Regions from separate parts of the Pedobacter immunditicola genome, predicted to be linked through region 2. Evidence: riboswitches for the same ligand, from Rfam matches in the RefSeq annotation. Region 2 holds a riboswitch; the other holds the start of a gene.
The links. A riboswitch is a leader RNA that binds a small molecule or an ion and turns the genes downstream of it on or off. The one in region 2 is predicted to bind S-adenosylmethionine.
Positions count from the first base shown of each region.

Region 1: linked by a shared signal. The riboswitch ahead of WG905_RS05200 (O-acetylhomoserine aminocarboxypropyltransferase/cysteine synthase family protein) and the one ahead of metH (methionine synthase) in region 2 are both predicted to bind S-adenosylmethionine.

Region 1 covers NZ_JBBHKC010000003.1:51,042-54,470, reverse strand. Annotated here, with positions in the region: gene WG905_RS05205 (trans-sulfuration enzyme family protein) at 1-943, shown strand, start outside; SAM riboswitch class I at 1,070-1,182, shown strand; gene WG905_RS05200 (O-acetylhomoserine aminocarboxypropyltransferase/cysteine synthase family protein) at 1,462-2,784, shown strand; gene WG905_RS05195 (homoserine O-acetyltransferase family protein) at 2,803-3,429, shown strand, end outside.
Region 2 covers NZ_JBBHKC010000002.1:414,641-418,069, forward strand. Annotated here, with positions in the region: gene metH (methionine synthase) at 1-1,926, opposite strand, end outside; SAM riboswitch class I at 2,033-2,141, opposite strand; gene WG905_RS04290 (Bax inhibitor-1/YccA family protein) at 2,254-3,018, opposite strand; gene WG905_RS04295 (hypothetical protein) at 3,068-3,429, opposite strand, start outside.

The DNA.
Region 1 (3,429 bases), on a different contig from region 2:
ACTGGATAAAGGTGCTGATGCTTGTGCTTTTTCCTCGGGAAATACGGCAGGAATGGCCATCTTTCAAGCCTTAACTCCTGGTAATCACATCATTGCGCCAGACGATATGTATTGGGGTTTCAAGAAACAATTACAGTCTATTTTTAAAGACACTCTCGAAATTGACTTTGTAGACTTAACCAATACGACAGAAATTGAACGTTATATAAAGCCAAGCACCGTGATGATTTGGGTGGAAACGCCATCAAATCCATTGCTAAAAATTACAGACCTGAGCGCTGTATCAGCGATTTGCAAAAAACATGGACTGATGATGGCTTGCGACAGTACCTTTGCCTCTCCGTGTTTACAAAACCCAATCGAATTAGGCGCAGATGTGGTCATGCATTCCACTACAAAATACATCGGTGGCCATAGTGATGTGTTGGGAGGTGCGTTAATTACAGCAAGGAAAGATGAGTTCTGGGAAAAAATTAAAAATATACAGCAAACAGGTGGTGCCGTTTCCGCGCCCTTCGATTGTTTTCTGCTGTTGAGAAGTATTAAAACTTTGCCTTACCGTATGCGCGGACATTGTGCCAATGGCATGGCATTAGCCAGGTATCTGGAGAATCATCCGCAAATTGAAGCGGTTTACTATCCGGGCCTGCCTTCCCACCCGCAACATGAAATTGCTAAAAAGCAAATGAGCGATTTCGGTGGCATGTTATCTGTTTTGGTGAAAGGCGGAGCCGAAGAAGCCAGGAAAGTGGTGAACAAAGTACAACTTTTTGCCCAGGCAACCAGCTTAGGAGGTGTTGAAAGCCTGATTGAGCACCGCGCATCAATCGAAGGACCGGATACAAAGACTCCGGTAAACCTGATCAGGATCTCTGCGGGACTGGAACATATAGATGACCTCATTGCTGACCTTGAGCAGGCACTGGCAACAGCGCATGCCTAATTAAATTTGCTTAACAGGGGATTAACAGGAAATTATTCAGAATATAATTTTGCAATTAATTTTTATTCCCTACATTTGTTATATCGGCTGATTAATGCTGAACAAGTCAATACTCGTATAGAGTTTGATTTATAAAGAAGTGGCGAGAGACAGGCTCCATGACCCACTGGCAACCCTACCAACGGGAAGAAGGTGCCAAATCCTGACCAGATAACGGGTGTTAAATGGAAAGATAAATTAAAACAAAAAATGAAACTTAACAAAAGTCTTATCCGCTCTAGCGAAAAACTCAAGTCTCCAAACCAAACTTTACCGGTTATTTTAAGCCGTACTTCTTTTTGTTGTTGCCCGCAGCCTGTTTGTATGTGCTGCAGCATACACTAGAATTAAAAATCTTCCTCATTGCTGTAAATCAATCTGGAAGGCCTTCTCACAGAAGGTACGCTTTTTCTCTAATGCGCTTTGAATTACAAAGGCATAATCACAACAATTTTGATTTATTTAAAACTTAAAATAATATGTCAACAACCTATAAATTCGAAACCTTACAATTGCATGCTGGACAAGAAGCTGACCCTACTACAGGTTCAAGAGCTGTTCCAATTTACCAGACCAGTTCTTATGTCTTCAAGAACTCTGAGCATGGCGCCAACCTTTTTGCCTTAAAGGAATTCGGAAATATCTATACCCGGATCATGAATCCCACTACTGATGTTTTCGAGAAAAGAATTGCCGCATTGGAAGGTGGCGTTGCAGCCGTAGCCGTGGCTTCTGGCCAGGCAGCGCAATTCATTGCATTGAACAATATCCTTGAATCCGGGGACAACTTTATTTCTTCCTCGCATTTATATGGTGGTACTTACAACCAGTTTAAAGTAGCTTTCAAACGCTTAGGCATTGAGGTTCGCTTTGTGGATATAGACCACCCCGAAAAAATTACTGCCCTGATTGATGACAAAACAAAGGCTATTTTCCTTGAAACCGTAGGTAACCCTTCTTTCAGTATCCCTGACTTTGAAAAAATTGCCGCCATTGCCAACAAACACGATCTTCCTGTAGTGGTAGATAACACTTTTGGTGCGGCAGGTTACTTATTCCGTCCTTTGGAACACGGTGCACATGTTGTTGTTGCTTCTGCAACCAAATGGATCGGCGGACATGGTAACAGTATTGGCGGTATCATTGTTGACGGTGGTAATTATAACTGGGGCAATGGAAAATATCCTCAATTTTCAAGTCCTTCTGAAGGTTATCATGGTTTGGTATTCAGTGATGTCTTTGGTCCTGAAGGTCCTTTTGGAAATATTCAGTTCGCCATCCGTGCACGTGTAGAAGGTTTAAGGGATTTTGGCCCTTCCCTATCTCCATTTAATTCCTTCCTGCTGATACAAGGACTGGAAACTTTATCGTTAAGAGTACAGCGTCATGTGGAAAACACACTGGAACTGGCATCCTGGCTTGAAAAGCAACCGGTGGTAAAATCGGTAAGTTACCCTGGCCTGGAAAGCAGTCCTTACCATACCATTGCTAAGAAATACTTAAAAAATGGGTTCGGAGCGGTGTTGTCCTTTGAACTGAATGGAACAAAAGAAGAAGTAACCGGCATTGTAGACAACCTTAAACTGGTTAGTCACCTGGCAAATATGGGAGATGCCAAAACATTGATCATACAGCCTTCGGCAACAACTCATCAGCAATTAAGTGACGAGGAACAAGCTGCTGCAGGGGTAACACCAACGCAACTTCGTGTTTCTGTGGGCATAGAACACATCGATGATATTAAAGCAGATTTTGAACAGGCATTTCAAAAAATTAAACTGCGCCTGGAACAACCCGCCTAAAAATATACAAGCATAACAATGAGTACGATTAACACCTATAAATACCCAAAAATCTTTACATTAGAAAGCGGCAAGAAACTCAGAGGACTGGAAATTGCTTATCAAACTTATGGTAAATTAAATGCTAAGAAAGATAATGTAATCTGGGCTTGTCATGCACTGACAGCAAATTCTGATGTACTTGACTGGTGGAAAGGCCTTTTTGGAGATAATGACCTTTTTAATCCGAAAGAACACTTTATTATCTGTGCAAATATTATCGGTTCTCATTACGGCAGTACAAATCCATTGAGCATCAATCCGGTTACCGGACAGCCTTTTTATCTTTCCTTTCCTGAATTTACAGTAAGGGATTTGGTGACGGCGCACGGCCTTTTAGCTGATCATCTAGCCATTAAGCAGGTGAAAGTGTTGATTGGCGGTTCGCTTGGCGGACAACAAGCGCTGGAATGGTCCATCATGGAGCCTCAAAAATTTGAAAACCTGATTGTTGTGGCCACTAATGCCGTGCATTCGCCATGGGGTATTGCCTTTAATGAGAGTCAGCGCCTGGCCATTACAACAGACCGCACTTTCTATGCACAGCAACCTGATGGTGGTTTAAAAGGGATGAAAGTGGCCAGGAGCATTGCCTTGTTATCTTAC
Region 2 (3,429 bases):
TTTCACTAAAACTTTGCCCTTAGTTTTTATCGTGTCAGCATACTCCACCAGGCGCTCCGTGGAATCATCCCTGCGGTTGAGCAACACATCTTCCACATGATCCAGCAATTCTTTTGGAATAGCCTCATAAACTTCCAGCATTCCGGCATTGACAATACCCATATCCAAACCTGCTTTGATGGCATGGTACAGAAAGGCAGAGTGCATGGCTTCCCTGACCACGTTGTTACCCCGGTAAGAAAAGGAAATATTCGATATCCCGCCACTCACTTTGGCATAGGGAAGATTCTCCTTGATCCAGCGGGTAGCATTGATGAAGTCAACTGCATAATTATTATGTTCTTCCAGACCGGTACCGACAGTTAAAATGTTGGGATCGAAAATGATATCCTCTGCCGGGAAACCAACTTCATTAACCAGCAGGTCATAGGAACGCTTACAGATAGCCGTTCTTTTCTCGAAATTATCCGCCTGTCCGCGTTCATCAAAAGCCATCACCACCACAGCAGCACCGTAGGCCATGATTTTGCGGGCACTTTCAATAAATTTTTCTTCCCCTTCTTTTAGCGAGATGGAGTTGACAATACCTTTTCCTTGTAAACATTTTAAACCGGCTTCAATGACAGTCCATTTCGAAGAATCGACCATGATAGGCAATTTCGAGATATCAGGTTCAGAAGCAATGAGGTTCAGAAACTTTGTCATTGCCGCTTCTGAATCAATCATGCCTTCATCCATGTTTACATCGATGATTTGTGCACCGCCTTCAACCTGTTGTCTGGCTACAGCAAGTGCCGCTTCATAATCGCCGCTTAAAATAAGCTTGGAGAATTTTGGAGACCCGGTAATATTGGTCCGCTCGCCGATGTTGACAAAGATACTTTCAGGAGTAACCGTTACAGCTTCCAGGCCACTTAAACGAAGGTAGCGTTCTGGGGTAGGTATTTTTCTTGGTTTAAGTTTCGTCGCTTTTTTGACGATACAGGCGATATGTTCTGGAGTTGTACCACAACAGCCACCAACGATATTCACGAAGCCATGCTCCATGAAATCTTCCACCAGGTGGGCCGTTTCATGTGGTTGTTCATCGTAAGCACCGAATTCATTAGGCAGACCTGCATTGGGATAAGCGGATACATAGCAATTTGCTTTTGCAGCAAGTTCCTCAATATGCGGACGCATTTCCTTGGCACCAAGAGCACAGTTAAAACCGATGCTCAAAGGTTTTGCATGGATAATGGAATTCAAAAAGGCTTCCACCGTTTGTCCGGAGAGTGTTCTTCCTGAGGCATCCGTGATGGTGCCGGAGATCATGATCTCTATTTTACGGCCGATTTGAATTTCATACTTTTTAATGGCAAATATGGCTGCTTTGGCATTTAACGTATCAAAAATGGTCTCGATTAAAAGCACATCCGCACCACCATCAACCAGGCCTTTTACCTGTTGAAAATAGGCGTCCTGCAGTTCATCAAAAGTTAAAGCCCTATAACCCGGATCATTTACATCGGGTGAAATTGATAATGTTCTGTTGGTTGGGCCAATAGCGCCGGCCACAAAGCATTTGCGCTCAGGATGAGCAGCCATAAATTCTGTGACCGCTTCTTTGGCAATTTTTGCTCCAGCGAAACTCATCTCATAATCGAGCGTTTCCATCTGGTAATCCGCCAACGAAATTCTTTGCGTACTGAACGTGTTGGTTTCTATGATATCGGCACCGGCCATTAAATATTCGCGGTGTATAGATTTAATAATATCGGGACGGGTGAGGTTAAGAAGGTCGTTATTACCTTTTACATCACAAGGATGATTTTTGAAGCGCTCGCCTCTGAAATCTTCTTCTGTTAATACGTGCCGTTGTATCATGGTGCCCATTGCACCATCAATAATTAAAATTCGTTTTTCAAGTTCTTCTCTGATACTCATGCTTTTGTTTTGTTAAAGAGAGCTCCCATCAGGTTGACTTTTAATCACCTGGTTGCGGTATACCATACTAAAAAGCTTATTCGGGATTCCGGTGAGGAGTCGATTCAACTTATCTTTCCAAAACGTTTAAAACGTTTCAGTAGAATGTAGCACCTTGTAAGCACAGGTTGCTAAGACTTCGTAGGGTCTAATCCCTCCGTCTTTCTCTATAAGCTTTACAAATGTGCAACAAAGAAAAATGATATCCAAAGAAATCGTTCGTAAACCTTATAAAATAACGAAGGCCCTACAAATATGCAGGGCCTTCAAAATTATATTTGGAATAAGTTATCTTCTGTCGCCGAATATTCTTAACAAGAATAAGAAGATGTTAAGGAAATCCAGGTATAATGATAACGCACCCATGATGGCAAGTTTTTTAGTGTCGGCATGAACGATTTGGTCGCCATTTGCTTCAATTCCTTCGCCTATACGTTTCAGTTTTTGAACGTCATAAGCGGTTAAGGCCGTAAAGATAGCTACACCAAAGAAACTCATGATGTAATCAAATTGTGAACTGCCAATGAACATATTGACCACACTTGCAATCACCAGGCCTATTACACCTACCATTAGGATTGGGCCGAATTTACTTAAATCCGTGTCGGTGGTATAACCCAGGAGGGCCATGATACCAAAGATACCTGTGGCTGCACCAAAACAGGCCACTACAGATCCTGTGGTGTAGGTTAACAAGATAAAACTTAAGCTTATTCCGGTTAAAACGGAATATAAAACGAACACCCCTAATAAGGCACCGTAGGAAAGACGGCTTAACCCTGCGCTCATTAAAAGCACAAGGGCCAATGGTGAGAACATGGCAACATAACCAAGTATAGACATGCCTGTACGGTTACCAGCTTCATCGTATTTTATCAAATAATCCATCGCAGCCGGTGTGCTTGACATAAAAACAGCTGCTAAAGTTGATAGACCCAATGCGATAAACATCCACAGAAATACATTAGCAAAGAACTTCTTTGCAACGACACCTGTCTGATCCTGAACATATTCGGGTTTATGCGCCCAGTTGTAATTATTGTTGTTATCCATTTGTTTTTAATTTTATTTAAAGATAATAATTGTTTGGTTCTTACAAAAGTTATGCCCCTAGTCTTTTTGTCAGGATTTCTTCAACTTTCTTAAAAATCTGCAGCGGTTTTAGCGTTCTCCATGCCATATCGTCAAGTAATCCACCGAAATTGATATAATAATCAAGGTTGTTATCCCTGAATTCTTCAATCACATGGGGATTAAAGTTGATGCCGCAAATCCAGCCATCCTCTACATCCTGAAACCACTCTTCATAATAACAATCTTCTGAAGAGTGAAAATTAAGCACATTTTCGCCAATCAGCATAAATTTATTGATGCCTTGATCGATCATCAGTTCCAGAATTTCACGCTTTAACAACATGATATCATTATTGATGGCATCATTCCATTCGCCCATCAGCTCGATGA